Regions from separate parts of the Pseudoalteromonas sp. BZK2 genome, predicted to be linked through region 2. Evidence: predicted binding sites of a transcription regulator. Region 2 holds the regulator's gene; the other holds the start of a gene.
What was found. Region 2 encodes MetJ, which represses methionine synthesis genes. Its sites were predicted from a motif close to TAGACGTCTAGACGTCTA; they were not measured.
Positions count from the first base shown of each region.

Region 1: a site for MetJ is predicted at 5,625-5,642, ahead of metA (homoserine O-succinyltransferase). Genes of this name have one in related genera too.

Region 1 is NZ_JACSOG010000062.1:1,481-9,782, forward strand. It holds partial or broken gene BIZ38_RS21130 (cbb3-type cytochrome c oxidase subunit I) at 1-244, shown strand, start outside; gene cyoC (cytochrome o ubiquinol oxidase subunit III) at 241-876, shown strand; gene cyoD (cytochrome o ubiquinol oxidase subunit IV) at 876-1,235, shown strand; gene cyoE (heme o synthase) at 1,378-2,262, shown strand; gene BIZ38_RS21150 (histone deacetylase) at 2,345-3,253, opposite strand; gene BIZ38_RS21155 (PilZ domain-containing protein) at 3,307-3,672, opposite strand; gene ettA (energy-dependent translational throttle protein EttA) at 3,784-5,460, opposite strand; gene metA (homoserine O-succinyltransferase) at 5,707-6,654, shown strand; gene BIZ38_RS21170 (homocysteine S-methyltransferase family protein) at 6,644-7,711, shown strand; gene metH (methionine synthase) at 7,721-8,302, shown strand, end outside.
Region 2 is NZ_JACSOG010000006.1:104,606-112,907, reverse strand. It holds gene hslU (HslU--HslV peptidase ATPase subunit) at 1-394, opposite strand, end outside; gene hslV (ATP-dependent protease subunit HslV) at 406-924, opposite strand; gene BIZ38_RS05370 (SPOR domain-containing protein) at 1,005-1,532, opposite strand; gene priA (primosomal protein N') at 1,549-3,729, opposite strand; gene rpmE (50S ribosomal protein L31) at 3,963-4,178, shown strand; gene BIZ38_RS05355 (malic enzyme-like NAD(P)-binding protein) at 4,714-5,955, shown strand; gene metJ (met regulon transcriptional regulator MetJ) at 6,056-6,376, opposite strand; gene metB (cystathionine gamma-synthase) at 6,601-7,860, shown strand; gene metL (bifunctional aspartate kinase/homoserine dehydrogenase II) at 7,865-8,302, shown strand, end outside.

The DNA of each region.
Region 1 (8,302 bases), on a different contig from region 2:
TAGCCCAATTCATATGCCAAAAAATACATCGGCAGGTGTATTAATGAGCGCAGCTTTAACAACCTTCTGTTTTGCCATGATCTGGCACATTTGGTGGCTTGCAGCCTTTGGTTTACTGGGTGCTATCGTGGTGTTCATCAAACGTTGTTACACCAGCGATGTTGATTACTACGTGCAACCAGATGAAATTGTTGAACTAGAAACGGCTCATAACACAGCCGCTACTAAGGAGGTGAATGCATGAGTAGCATTTCTGCAGGACTCGACACCTTAAACGGCGCACACGGTCATGTTGATGCACACGACCATGAGCACCACGATACAGGTGGTAACACCGTATTTGGTTTCTGGCTTTATCTTATGACTGACTGTCTGTTGTTTGCATCATTTTTTGCAACCTACGCAGTATTGTTCATGAACACTGCTGGCGGTGTGTCGGGTAAAGATATTTTTGAACTTGATTTTGTTGCGGTTGAAACCGCAGCTCTACTACTTAGTAGTATCACATTTGGCTTTGCGATGATCTCTGCTCACGGGCAGAAAAAGGCGGCTACGTTAACTTGGTTGCTGGTTACCTTTGCCTTTGGTGCAGTGTTTATTGGTATGGAAGTGTACGAATTTCATCACCTAATTGCGCACGGTAATGGCCCTCAGCAAAGTGCCTTTTTAACATCGTTCTTCTCTTTAGTGGGCTTACATGGTCTTCACGTTACAGCGGGTCTTATTTGGATGACTGTCCTGATGATTGAAGTTGTGCGCCGTGGTTTAAACCCACAAACAGTGACACGCCTAAGTTGTTTAAGCTTATTCTGGCACTTCTTAGATGTGGTGTGGATCTGTGTATTTACCGTTGTTTATTTAATGGGAGCAATGTAATGAGTCACAGTGAATCACATGTAATTAATAACTTAGAAGTTCATGCACATAATGATCAATCACATGGCAGCGCTAAAGACTATTTAATTGGTTTTCTACTGTCAGTGGTTTTAACGGCTATTCCATTTTGGGCTGTGATGAGTGGTTCGTTTTCTAAAACGACCACTGTATGGTGCATCGTGAGCATGGCGATTGTGCAAATTTGGGTGCATTTGAAATATTTCTTACACCTAAACTTCAAAACTGAAGACGGCAAAGCAAGTTCATTGTCGTTTATCTTTAGTGCTTTAATCATTGTAATGGTGGTTGGTTTGTCGGTGTGGATCATCTACGAATCGAACGCCATGATGATGTACTAATAACAATTACTTGGTAATTGGTAAAAAGATTTACGAGAGGAGCTGGTTAGTCTGAGGTTGTGTCTCCAGTTCTCACAGTCTGTTACTAACTAGTTTCTTTCGTAATATTGCGTTTGTGCTGAAAATTAGAGGAGTCGAGGAAGTGTTTCGACGTTATTTAAATGTCACTAAACCTGGCATTATCATGGGCAATTTGATCTCTGTCGCGGGGGGATTCTTGCTAGCCTCTCGTGGTGATGTTGACCCATGGTTAATGATCGCAACCTTACTAGGGTTATCTTTAGTAGTGGCATCAGGATGCGCGATCAATAACGTAATTGATCGTGATATTGATGTTGCTATGGCGCGCACTCGCAAACGCGTCACAGTGACTGGCGAAATGTCAGCAAAGGCGGCTATGGCACATGGCATCGTGCTTGGTGTTATTGGTTTCGGATTATTAGCAGTGTATACCAACGTAGTGGCACTCTTATTTGCTACTTTTGGTTACGTCATCTACGTAGGTGTGTACAGCTTATATATGAAACGTCGTTCTGTGTACGGCACCTTTGTAGGAAGTTTATCTGGCGCAGTACCACCTGTAGTGGGTTATTGTGCCGTAACTGGGCAGTTTGATGCTGGTGCTGTGATTTTATTGGTTATGTTTAGTCTATGGCAAATGCCTCATTCATATGCAATTGCAATTTTTCGTTATAACGACTACCAAGCGGCCAGAATTCCTGTGTTACCAGTAGCGCAGGGGATCGAGAAGGCAAAGCATCACATTGTTTTATATATCGCCGTGTATGCGTTGGTTGTGATGTTATTAACCATTAGTGGTTATACAGGTTTAGCCTTTATGGCTGTAGCCTGTACAACGAGTTTTTGGTGGTTGCTAATGGCGCTTCGTGGCTATCGTCGAAATATTGATGTAAGCGGCTGGGCGCGCCAAGTATTTGCTTTTTCAATTGTAAACATCACGGTTTTGAGCATAGCGATGGCTTTAGATTACCATTCGGTAGCTCCACAGCTACTTGTTTTAACTTAGAAAAAAGTTGCTAACATATCCCAATGTTACAGTAGCAAAGGCCCGGTTTTTTCTCCACCGGGCCTTTTTTCTTTGTTATTTTTTAAAATCGAGCAGCTTGCTCTACCACAATGCCATGGCGAACCGCTAAACGGCGATGGTCTTTATCATAACCACCACCAATAACTGTTGCGACAGGTACATTGTGCTCAAGGCAACGCTTGAGGACTAAATGGTCGCGTTGCGCTATCCCTTGCCAGCTTATATCAAGTTTCCCTAAACCATCTTGCTGCCATACATCTACACCTGCATCATAAAGCACTAAATCTGGGTTTAGGGTGTTTAATAAATAACTCAGCGTATCGTCAACAACGCCTAGGTATTCACTATCAGCGACATTCGGCGCTAAACCTATGTCTAAATCGCTGGCCGACTTTCGAAACGGAAAATTCTTTTCACAGTGAATAGAGCAGGTATAAGCATAGGGCTGATGCGCCAGCATTGCTGCGGTACCATCACCTTGATGAACATCTAAATCAAAAATAAGTATATTGGTTACTTCACCACTTTTTATCAGAGTTTCGCTGGTAAAAGCGAGGTCGTTTACCATGCAATAGCCTGAGCCAAAATCAGTATGGGCATGGTGAGTGCCACCCGCTAAGTGGCAAGCAATGCCATGTTTAAGTGCTAAACGTGCTGTTTGTAAGGTGCCTAGAGGCGCAGTAAAGGTACGTGCCATCAGCTCTTTTGACCAAGGTAAGCCAATACGGCGCATCGCTTTTTCATCTAAGCGGTTGTGCCAAAGGTCGTGGATATAGTTTTCGCAGTGCACTAATTCAAGGGGCTCAGGGCTGCCAAGCATCGGTTGAGTTAGGTTGTCATTTATTAATCCAAGGTTTTGTACATGCTCATATAAATAAGCAAACTTACTCATCACAAAGCGATGGTTAGGATCGAAACTAAACGAGTAATTTGGATGATACACCAAGGGTAAGTGGGGATTTAACTGCATAGCTCATTGAATAGCTGAATTTGCTACAGCATAACGAATCTACCGACAAAAGTTTACTCTGGTGCGTGAATTAAATGAGCTAATTCGCGATGTAATAATGCTTCATCACCCAGATTGAGCTCAATCAATCGTTTTAAGTGAGTTATACTATCAATATCGATATGTTCGCAGCGAAGGCCTGCATGCTGATGCTCAACATGGCACAGCTCCACTTGCATTTTAATCTCGATAGTTGACTCTGGCAGGGTAAAGATTAAGTCAGCTTTACTATGAATAGGCACTAAAAATGAATCACTTTTAGTAATGAGCGCACCTTGCAAAGATAAATCAAGTAACTGACAGTGATAGTCGTTATCTTCGATACGAAGGACCGCAGGGCAAGAAAATAATACCCGCGAAAACTCTCTGCGTTCATTCATAGCTGTATCTCCAACTTTAGTGATCTAATAAGTATAGATCATAATGGAGTGAGTGATAGTAAAGCTTACTGCAACAAAAAAGCCCCTAAGTAGGGGCTTTTTGAGTATCAGCTAATTAGCCAATTTTTTGTATTTGATACGCTTAGGTTGTGCTGCTTCGGCGCCTAAGGTTTTCTTCAACCACTCTTCGTATTCTGTGTAGTTACCATCGAAGAAGTTAATTTGGCCTTCGTCACGGTAATCAAGAATATGTGTAGCAATACGGTCAAGGAACCAACGGTCATGCGAGATACACATTACACAGCCAGGGAACTCTAAAATAGCGTTCTCAAGTGCACGTAGTGTTTCAACGTCTAGGTCATTGGTTGGCTCATCCAGTAGTAATACGTTACCACCTGCTTTTAATAGCTTAGCTAGGTGTAAACGGTTGCGCTCACCACCTGATAGGTCTTTAACGAATTTTTGTTGGTCGTTACCTTTGAAGTTAAAGCGGCCAACATAGGCACGGCTTGGGAATTCAAAGTTACCAATTTTTAATACGTCTTGGCCGTTAGAGATTTCTTGGAAAACCGTGTTGCTTTCGTCCATGTCGCCACGGAACTGATCAACCGTTGCAAGCTCAACAGTGTCACCAACAATGATCTCACCGCTATCTGGCGTTTCTTCACCACTTAGCATTTTGAATAGCGTCGATTTACCCGCACCATTGGCACCGATAATACCTACGATAGCGCCTTTCGGCATTGCAAAGTTCAAGTCATCGATTAATACACGGTCGCCAAAGCTCTTCTTCAGGCCTTTCACTTCGATAACTTGGTCACCTAAGCGTGGACCCGGTGGAATGAATAGTTCATTCGTTTCGTTACGCTTTTGGTAATCGTTTTGCTGAAGCTCAGAAAACTGTGCCATACGTGCTTTAGACTTAGCTTGACGGCCTTTCGGATTTGAACGAACCCATTCAAGTTCTTGTGCGATTGATTTTTGACGTGCTTTTTCAGATTTCTGTTCTTGTTGTAAACGTAAATCTTTCTGCTCAAGCCACGATGAGTAGTTACCTTCCCAAGGAATACCTTCACCACGGTCAAGCTCTAAAATCCAACCTGCTACGTTATCTAAGAAGTAACGGTCGTGGGTTACAGCAACCACGGTACCTTCGTAGTCGTGTAAGAAGCGCTCTAACCAAGCAACTGACTCAGCGTCTAAGTGGTTGGTAGGTTCGTCAAGAATAAGCATATCTGGTTTTTCAAGTAGTAAACGACAGATCGCAACACGGCGACGCTCACCACCCGAAAGGTGTTCAATTTTTGCATCCCAAGGTGGAAGGCGTAATGCATCAGCTGCACGCTCTAACACGTTGTCGATATTGTGACCGTCGTGCGCTTGGATGATAGCTTCTAATTCGCCTTGCTCTTTCGCAAGTGCATCGAAGTCAGCACCGTCCATTGCATACTCGTTGTATACTTCATCAAGGCGGTTTAGTGCATTTTTAACTTCGCTTACTGCTTCTTCTACTGTTTCGCGAACTGTTTTGCTTTCGTCTAGTACAGGTTCTTGCGGTAAGTAACCGATTTTAGTGCCTGGTTGAGGGCGAGCTTCACCTTCAAAGTCTTGGTCAACACCAGCCATAATGCGAAGTAACGTTGATTTACCTGCACCGTTTAGACCTAGCACACCAATTTTTGCGCCTGGGAAAAAGTGTAAAGAAATATCTTTTAAGATAGTGCGCTTAGGTGGCACAACCTTAGAAACTCGACTCATCGAGAATATAAACTTATCTGGTAACACCATGAAAGGAGCCTTCAATTTATAAGAAAAATTAACAGTAAGTATTGTATACCCAAACTACCTCAAAATACAGAATTCAGCGTTTATGATAGGCTTAATATCAAGGTGTTATTTACTCAAAGAGTCATACATTTTAATTAATGACCACTCAGAAACACCATTTCATTTAGACATCTAAACATCTAGAGGTTGAAATTTCTAACTATCCGTTCATAATTAGCAGTCAGATAAGTATGCTCGGAGCCAGCTATGCCCATTACAGTAAAAGATGAATTGCCTGCCATTGCAAAGTTACGTCAAGAAAACGTGTTTGTAATGCCAAAAAGTCGTGCTAAAACGCAAGAAATTCGCCCAATGCGTTTGGCCATCTTAAACTTAATGCCAAACAAAGTTGAAACCGAAGTGCAGTTTATTCGCTTGTTAGCAAACTCACCGCTGCAAGTTAATGTTGAGCTGTTGCGCTTAGATACCCATCGCACCAGTAGTAACTCTGAGCAGCACATGGATACGTTTTATCGTTATTTTTCAGAGGTGAAAGATAATAACTACGATGCGATGATCATAACGGGCGCGCCGCTTGCTCATTTAGAGTATGACGAAGTTGCTTACTGGGACGAACTAAAAGTTATTTTAGATTGGGCAGAGCAGCATGTGACGTCTACGCTGTTTTCGTGTTGGGCGGCCCATGCTGGGCTTTATCACCACTATGGTCTCAAACGTGATCTGAAACCAAACAAACTCAGTGGCGTATTTACCCATAAAAGCTATTTTGACCATGCAGCGCTAACGCGTGGCTTTGATGATACCTTTTTAGTGCCACATTCTCGTTATGGTCATATTGATATCGATAAGATCAATGCCTGCGAGGAGCTGGTGGTGTTAGCCGGATCAGAGCGAGTAGGTGCCTACTTAATTAAAAATAAATCAGGCAGCCAAGTGTATATTACTGGCCATCCAGAGTACGATGCTCATACTTTAAAAGGGGAGTATTTACGCGACCAAGAAAAATCAGCGGATGCGCCTAAGCCAGAAAACTACTTCCCTGACGATAACCCAGACAACGAACCGTCGAAAACGTGGCAAAGCCATGCCTTTTTATTGTTTTCGAATTGGTTAAACTATTATGTGTACCAAACTACACCGTATGATATTAACTTAGTTAGCCAAGATGTAAGGACTAACAACTATGCCGAGTAATGCAGTGAATAAACGCGAACAATTAACCGAGGCGCTAAAACAGCGAATTTTAATCCTCGATGGCGCGATGGGCACCATGATCCAAGAATATAAATTAGAAGAACAGGATTATCGCGGTGAGCGCTTTAAAGACTGGCATGTACTTATTAAAGGCAATAACGATTTATTAAGCCTGACTCAGCCAAAAATCATTGCTGATATTCACCGTGCTTACTTAGAAGCCGGTGCCGATATTATCGAAACGAATACCTTTAATGCCACGACTATTTCGATGGAAGATTACGACATGGCGAGCCTTAGCCGCGAAATCAACTTCGAGTCAGCGAAACTTGCACGCAGCGTGTGTGATGAACTTGAAGCAAAGGATCCTAGCAAACCGCGTTATGTAGCCGGTGTACTTGGGCCAACGTCAAAAACCTGTTCGATTTCACCAGATGTAAATGACCCAGGTTATCGTAATATCAACTTTGATAAGCTGGTGGCTGCGTATGTTGAGTCAACACTGGCATTAATGGAAGGTGGTGCTGATCTTATTTTAATAGAAACCATCTTTGATACCCTTAATGCAAAAGCGGCTTCGTTTGCTGTAGAAGAAGCATTCGAGCAAGCTGGTCGTAGTTTACCTGTGATGATCTCAGGCACCATTACTGATGCTTCTGGTCGTACTTTATCAGGGCAAACCACAGAAGCATTTTATAACTCAATTCGCCATATTAAACCGCTATCAATCGGCCTTAACTGCGCCCTTGGCCCTGACTTACTGCGCCAATATGTTGAAGAGTTATCGCGCGTTTGTGAAACCTTTACCTCGGTGCACCCAAATGCAGGTTTGCCAAACGAGTTTGGCGAATATGATTTAGAAGCTCCTGAAATGGCAAAAGAAATTATTGATTGGGGCAAGTCTGGCTTTATCAATATTGTAGGTGGTTGTTGCGGCACCACACCGGCTCATATTAAGGCGTTTGCGAAAGGCCTTGAGGGTGTTAAACCTCGCCAATTACCTGAGCTTGAAGTGCGTATGCGCTTATCGGGCCTTGAAGCGTGTAACTTAAACTAGGAAACCGACATGACTGACCAAATTGCTGTATTTACTAACGTCGGTGAGCGTACCAATGTAACAGGCTCGGCTAAGTTTAAGCGCTTGATCATGGAAGAAGATTACGAGACCGCTCTCGATGTTGCCCGTGAACAAGTAGAAAATGGCGCGCAAGTAATTGATATCAACATGGATGAAGCCATGTTGGACTCGAAAGCGGCGATGGTAAAGTTTTTAAACTTAATTGCCTCAGAGCCTGATATCTCAAAAGTACCTATCATGGTCGACTCATCTAAATGGGACGTGATCGAAGCAGGCTTAAAGTGTATTCAAGGTAAGGCCATTGTTAACTCAATTTCACTTAAAGAAGGTGAAGAGCCGTTCATCCGCCAAGCTAAGTTAATTAAACGCTTTGGTGCTGCTGCGGTTGTAATGGCGTTTGATGAAACTGGGCAAGCAGAAACCGCTGATCGTAAGTTCGAGATTTGTCAGCGTAGCTACAAAATACTCGTTGATGATATTGGCTTTCCGCCAGAAGACATTATTTTTGACCCGAACATTTTTGCCGTCGCAACGGGCATTGAAGAGCACGATAACTACGCTGTTGAGTTT
Region 2 (8,302 bases):
AAATACGCTCTTCTGCCGCTTCTTCAGCGCGATGTTTGAATTTTTTGGTTTGCTGTTCACGCGTCATTTTAATTGAGATATCAACTAAATCGCGGATGATCGTTTCTACTTCTTTACCAACATAGCCCACTTCGGTGAACTTTGTTGCTTCAACTTTAATAAAAGGCGCATTAGCAAGTTTAGCTAAGCGGCGTGCAATTTCAGTTTTACCCACACCAGTTGGACCAATCATTAAAATGTTTTTAGGTGTTACTTCTGCACGTAAATCATCGCTCAGTTGCATACGGCGCCAGCGGTTACGTAGCGCGATTGAAACTGCTTTTTTAGCTTTAGCTTGGCCAATAATATGTTGATCAAGCTCGTGAACGATTTCTCTTGGCGTCATCTCAGACATGGCAGTTCCTATTACAATTCTTCAATAGTTTGGAAATTATTCGTGAATACGCAGATGTTGCCTGCAATCGTTAGGCTCTTCTCTACAATGTCACGTGCACTTAGGTCGGTGTTTTCTAGTAGCGCTGTGGCTGCTGATTGTGCGAAGTTACCACCACTGCCAATCGCAATTAGGTCGTTTTCTGGCTGCACAACATCACCGTTACCTGTAATAATTAATGAAGCAGTTTCGTCTGCAACTGCTAATAGTGCTTCGAGCTTTCTAAGTGCACGATCACTACGCCAATCTTTGGCCATTTCAACGGCAGCCTTGGTTAAGTTGCCTTGGTGCATTTCTAGTTTGCTTTCAAATCGTTCGAAAAGGGTGAAGGCATCAGCAGTACCGCCAGCGAAACCAGCGATTACTTTGCCGTTATAAAGACGTCGAACTTTGCGGGCGTTGCCCTTCATTACGGTGTTACCAAGTGAAACTTGGCCGTCGCCACCAATAACGACCTTGTCGTCGCGGCGTACACTTACAATAGTGGTCATGATTATTCCTCATCATCGAGCGGCAAGGCCGCTCGTAAAAAGCGATTGATGAGGTGTTTATATGGGTGAATGAACTAAAATCAAGTCCAAAGCCAAATTCCGCAGCCCATTATTTTGATGCGTTTAAGTTTATTCTTGTCACTTTCGGCTAAACGTTTGGTTTCGTATGGGCCTAAGCGCACTTTATACCAAATACCATTGCTGCCCTCAGTTTTCTTCACTTCGGCCACTAAGCCGGCAAAAGCAATTTTAGCTTTTAATGTTTGTGCTTGCTCTAATGTTCTAAAAGAGCCGCATTGCATTACATATGGGCCTTTTTGTTCAATCTCTTTTACTTCAACCTGAACTTCGTGCTCTTTAATCTCTTTGATAAATTCAGGTGTCTTAGGTGGTGGAATAACTACTTCTTCTTTTTTAGTAGGGTTTGCTTGCTGCTCTACTAACTCAGGATCAGCATTATGTTTGATATACCATAGGCCGTAACCAAACCCGCCTACTAAGATAAGCGCAATTAAAACAAGAATAATAGGGAAAGGCTTTTTCGCCGGGGCTTGTTTTTTATTATTTCGATTTGCTGGTTTTTTATTTATGTAATCGTGCTGTGCCATGACTCTTAATTGGCCTTTAAATCATATCTATAGGATCGACATCTAAGCTCCAACGCACCTTTTGCGCTAATTTACTGGTACTTATATAGTCGACCATTTGCGCTAAATATTGGTGTAAGTGGGAGCGTTCCTGCGCCTGAATATGTAACTGAAAGCGATATTTACCTGCCACACGTTCTAGTGGTGCGGGTATCGGACCGAGCAATTGTATACCAGATACGTTCTGTACAGGAACCAAATCAGTTAAAAAATCCATCACTTGATTTATGTTATGTCCTTCGGCACGCACCATAGCCATATTTGTGATTGGTGGAAGTTGCGCGTCTTCTCGTTCTGTCAGTGCGTAACGGGCAAAATCTTGGTAACCATTATTAACTAAGTCTTGCAGTAGCGGGTGCTCAGGAAAGTGAGTTTGTAATAATACTTGCCCAGGTTCACCACTGCGACCTGCACGGCCTGCCACTTGCGTAACAAGTTGCGCTAAATGTTCAGTGGCGCGAAAGTCACACGAATATAATCCACTGTCGACATCTAGGATTAAAACAAGGCTAACATCGGCAAAGTGGTGGCCTTTTGCCAACATTTGCGTGCCAACTAAGATGCGCGCACCGCCTTGGTTAATATCATCAAGGGCTTTTTCTAAGCTGCCTTTACGACGAGTTGAATCTCGGTCGATACGACTAATCGGAATATCAGGGAAGGTTTGTGTTAAAAACTCTTCGATTTGTTCAGTGCCTTTGCCATTTGGAAAAATCTGCGTGCTGCCGCAATCAGGGCATTGATGAGGCACCTGATGTTGCTCACCACAGTGGTGACAGATCATCTGGCCAATGGCTTTATGAAAGGTTGCACTGGTGCTGCAACGTGAGCACTCACTTAGCCAACCGCACTCATGGCATATAAGGGTAGGCGAAAAACCACGACGGTTTAAAAACACCATCACTTGCTTACCACGTTCTAAATGCTGGCGCATATAGGCAAGGCTGGCATGGGCAATCCCTGCTTGCTCAGGCTGACCTTTCATGTCCATTAATTGGAACTGGTTATCAGTACTGGTTTGGGCCCGTTCAGTGAGGCTCAACAGCTGATATTTGTTATTAATTGCTTTATGTAAGGTCTCAAGTGCTGGTGTGGCACTGCCTAGAACGAGCGGAATATTATGTTGGTATGCTCTATAAGCGGCTAGGTCTCTAGCATGATAGCGTAGTGTATCTTGTTGCTTAAACGAGCTGTCGTGCTCTTCATCAACGATGATCATGCCAAGTGATAAAAAAGGTAAGAAAATACTTGAACGTGTGCCGATCACTATGGCGCAGCTGCCTTTTTCACAAAAACGCCAAGTTTGTAAGCGTTCGTTATCTGTCAATGCTGAGTGCCATAGCATAATTGGGGTATCGGGAAAGCGACGACGAAAGCGGTTGACAGTTTGGGGTGTTAAGCCAATTTCAGGCACTAATACTAAGGCTTGCTGACCTTTTTTCAGTACTTCTTCTAGGCATTGCAAATACACTTCGGTTTTACCACTTCCGGTAACTCCTTCAAGCAAAAAGCTTGTAAAGCCACGAGCTTGGTTAATGCTGGTGCAGGCAACAGCTTGCTCTTTATTAAGCACCGGCTTGCTACCGACAGTCGGCGCGCGTTGCTGCCATTGGTTATCATGCTCAATAAACTGGGTGATCAGTTCTTTATCAAGCAGACTGTCGATGGTTTTTTTTGTAAATCCGAGCGCTTTTAATTCTGTGACCGATGACTTGCCCGACTCGGCTAGCTGTTTTAATAAACTTAACTGAGTTTTTGCTTTTAATGACGGCAGTTTTGCACCTTTATCGGTCAGCTCAACCATATTAATACTGGTTTTATCTGGGCATTCGCCTTGCCTTAATGCAGCCGGAAGTGCCGTATGAATGGTCTCGCCCAATGGGTAACAGTAGTAGCGTGCTGTGAATTTTAGTAATGCTAAATGTTGCTTAGATAACACTGGCGTGTCGTCTATAACATCAATAATCGGCTTGATTTTGTCAGCGGGAACATCGGTTGATGTTTTAAGAGCCAGTACCACGGCAACCTTTTTTTGACTACCAAATGGCACGCGAACCCGCATACCTGGCTTTAACTCAGGGCTATGCAGCAGCTGTTCAACTTTATAATCGAAGGTACGCTGTAAAGGGACTTTTATGGCAACTTCTACAAAGTGCATAACAACTCAACTGAAACAAAGATAGAAAGATAATGTACTAAAATTGCAGTTAAAAACCTACCAACAAATACTGAACAACAGACCACTTGGTTATTTTTTTAGCGAAAGATGTATTTAAAGCTTGTCGTAAGGCGTCTTGAGCTATAAAATACGCGGCCTATTAATTGTATTAACTGCGTATGGTGCCAGACTTCGGGTTTGGAGAGCGATACGGCCTTAACTAGAGGTTCCCTATGAAAGAAGGTATTCACCCTAAGTACGAAGCTATCACTGCAACTTGTTCATGTGGTAACAAATTCGAAACTAGCTCAACTCTTTGTAAAGACATCCACTTAGACGTATGTTCTGAGTGTCACCCGTTTTACACTGGTAAGCAAAAGATTTTAGACACTGGCGGCCGTGTTGATCGTTTCAACAAGCGCTTCGGTGCACTTAGCAGCAAGAAGTAATCTCTGCTGTTTAGTTAAAAAAAGCACCTTAAGGTGCTTTTTTTATGCCTAAAATTTACAAAACTCATTATTAAAGCTGCCACTTACTTATCATCTTCACTTATGTATCTTGCATAACTATTTCTGGTTGTTATGCCCATTATGTCGCTAATTTTGCAGACAAAGCGCCACCCCTTGGCTATATTCTTTTTTGTATAAACTTTCATAAAAGTTATTAAAAATAATAAATTTAAATAACTTTGTTAGTAAATGCTGTGAACTTCGTTGAAATGGCTGTTTTGGGCTAATTTCGGCTAATTGCAGTGTACGTGCGTATAAAATACAACAACACGTGCTTAAAAGGTCATAAATAGATGAATTTTTATGTCTGATTAATCGCAACTATGCACAGAAATTGTTGGGAAATCCTTTAAAATTAAGCGATATAGCATATAACAGGATAGACCTGATAATACTTGGAATTTTTATACATTACAGGTATCGTACTGATGCAAGCTCTCTCACTTTTTAACTTTTTGCAGGATACTATCGCGTTATGTCAGATTTTCGTGAACAAGCATTACATTACCACGCTCACCCCGTTCCAGGTAAAATTAGTGTTGAACTAACCAAGCCAGCCGAAACGGTTAACGATCTCGCTTTAGCTTATAGCCCAGGTGTGGCTGAACCAGTCCGTGAAATTGCTGCTGATCCAGCAAACGCCTATAAATACACAGGCAAAGGCAACATGGTTGCAGTTATTTCAAACGGTACCGCAATTTTAGGTTTAGGTAACTTAGGTCCGCTTGCATCAAAACCTGTAATGGAAGGTAAAGCCTTACTATTCAAACGTTTTGCTGGCCTTGACTCAATTGATATTGAAGTTAAACACCGCACAACAGAAGATTTCATTAATACGGTTGCTAACATCGCTGATACGTTTGGTGGTATCAACCTAGAAGATATTAAAGCACCAGAATGTTTTGAAATCGAAAAAGCGCTTATCGAGCGCTGTGATATTCCCGTTTTCCACGATGACCAACATGGTACCGCTATTGTTACAGCTGCTGGTATGCTTAACGCCCTTGAAGTGCAAGGCAAAGATATCGAAGATGCTATCATCGTATGCTTAGGTGCTGGTGCTGCTGCTGTTGCTTGTATGGAGCTTTTAATTAAGTGTGGTGCACTGCGTGAACACATTTATATGCTTGACCGTAAAGGTGTGATCCATACACGTCGTGATGACTTAAACGAGTATAAGCAATTATTTGCTAACAATACCGATAAGCGTACATTACAAGATGTTATTGCTGATGCCGACGTATTCGTTGGTGTATCAGGTCCTAATCTGTTAACTGCAGATGATCTTAAGCTGATGGCAGACAAGCCAGTCGTGTTTGCATGCTCAAACCCAGATCCTGAGATTGCTCCAGAAGTTGCACACAGCGCGCGTAACGATTTAATTATGGCAACGGGTCGTTCAGATTTCCCTAACCAAGTAAATAACGTGCTTTGTTTCCCATTCATTTTCCGTGGCGCGTTAGATGTTCGTGCAACGGCAATTAATGATGAAATGAAAATTGCTGCAGTTCATGCTATTCGTGGCATCGCGAAAGAGCCTGTACCAAGTGAAGTATTAAAAGCGGCTGGCGTTGAGTCACTTGAGTTTGGTGCCGAGTACATCATTCCTAAGCCCATGGATCCGCGTTTATTACCACGTATTGCACGTGCTGTTGCTGAAGCGGCAGTAGAGTCGGGTGTGGCGCAAATCGATATGCCAGAAGATTACATGCGTTAAACTAAATTAGCCTTAGGTATAACGCTCAATAAAAAAACTCAGCCTAGGCTGAGTTTTTTTATATCTGCGATTATCGGCGGTGATCCGATGGCCGAAATACTTATTCTGAATCAAGCACTGGGATATCTAATCCCATTTCTTGCATAATTCTTTTAACTTCTTCAGGTACCTTTTCAGGGTTGTCTTTACGTAGGTCGTCATCATTTGGTAATGGTTGACCTGTAAAAGCATGTAAGAAAGCTTCACACAATAACTCACTGTTCGTCGCATGACGCAGGTTATTGATCTGGCGGCGTGTACGCTCGTCAGTTAATACTTTTAATACGTTAAGTGGGATTGATACGGTAATCTTTTTTACTTGTTCTGATTTTTTACCGTGTTCTGCATATGGGTGAATGTATTCACCGTTCCATTTAGCCATAAGTTGTTTCGTTGCCTCGGTTGTCAGTGATTTACGCCTTATTCACAGCGCAAGATGCGGAAATTCTATCTCTTTAAAAAAGATAGTCAAATACTAGTTATTTAGCCATCTAGTGGTGTAAATGTATAAACTTCTATGTGTAAGCGATAAATGCTTTGACTTCTCATATTTGATCATCTAACCTTTTAGACGTCTAAACATCCAATTAAAGAATAGGTGATGAAATGAGCGAAAAAAATAAAGCGACGATTGCTGTTCGTCACGGCATTGAAGCCGATAAACATCATGGTGCGGTTGTGCCTCCTTTATACTTATCAACCACCTATTCGTTTGCTGATTTTGATACTAAGCGCCAGTATGACTATGGTCGCAGCGGTAATCCAAATCGCGATATCTTAGCTGAAACCTTAGCTGAGCTTGAAGGTGGTGCTAAAGGTATTATCACTGCAACAGGTATGTCTGCTGTGCATTTAGCAACTCAGCTGTTAAACAGTGACGACACGTTAGTGATCCCACATGACTGTTATGGCGGTAGTTATCGTTTATTCACCTCGCTTGAAAAGCGTGGCCTGTTAAAACTAAAAGTTTTGGATTTAACTAAATCTGAAAACCTCCAAGAAATTTTAGCGATTAAACCTAAGTTGATTTGGATTGAAACGCCAAGTAACCCAATCTTGCGTTTAACAGATATTAAAGCAATCACTAGTATTGCTAAGCAGTGTGGTGCTTTGGTTGCGGCTGATAACACCTTCTTATCACCCGCATTACAAAACCCAATTGAGTTTGGTGTTGATATTGTTGTGCACTCAACTACTAAATACATCAATGGTCACTCTGATGTAGTGGGCGGTGCAGTGATTGCTGCAACGCAAGAGCTAGGCGACGAGCTTGCTTGGTGGGCGAATAATATCGGTATTACTGGTGCACCATTTGACAGCTACTTAACGCTTCGTGGTTTACGTACTTTAAATGTACGCCTAAAGCAGCACCAAGAAAATGCCTTTGCCATTGCTGAGTATTTAGAAAGCTCTCCTTATGTGAGCCAAGTTTATTACCCTGGCCTTGCTTCTCACCCACAACATGAGCTTGCTAAAGCACAGCAACGCGGTTTTGGTGGCATGGTGAGCTTTGATATTAAAGGCGACATCAACGATGCTGCTGCGTTTTTAACAAGCCTTAAAGACTTTAGCCTTGCTGAGTCGTTAGGTGGGGTAGAAAGTTTGATTTGTCACCCTGCAACAATGACCCACGCAGGCATGGAGCCTAAAGCACGTCTTGAAGCTGGTGTGGGCGATACCTTGATCCGTATTTCTGTAGGCATTGAAGACGTAAAAGATCTCATTGCTGATTTAGACCGTGTTTTCAATTTAGTTAAGCCAGGTCAAGGACTGCAAGTTACAAAAGCTGAAGCTAAGCAAGCACAGCAAGATACACAACAAAACGCGTCATTTAAGTTAACGCCAGCACATACGGCATTGTGGTAGAAAAATGGTAAATATTGTTCATAAATTTGGTGGCTCAAGCTTAAGCTCGGCAGATCGTTATCATGCGGTAGCGAACATCGTTCTTGCTAATACTGAGCAGGGCGATTGCGTCGTTGTGTCGGCATCGGGTAAAACAACCGATACCCTGGTAAAGCTTTGGCAAAGTTACCAGCAGCAAGATAGCCAAGCTGTTAGCGATATTCTATTGCTTATTGATAACAATCAACGTGCGCTTATTGAGCAGCTACTTATAGGGCAGAATAAACAACAGGCGTTGGCACAGTTAAAAGATGAACTTGCTGTACTAAATGAATTAATTAGTCAGCAGCAGTTACTTGAAGCCCCTTTACTTGCTCATGGTGAAGTGTGGTCGGCGCGGTTATTGGCTGCTTATCTAAATCAGTTAGGTGTCGATTCGCAAGATGTTGATGCAAGACAGCTA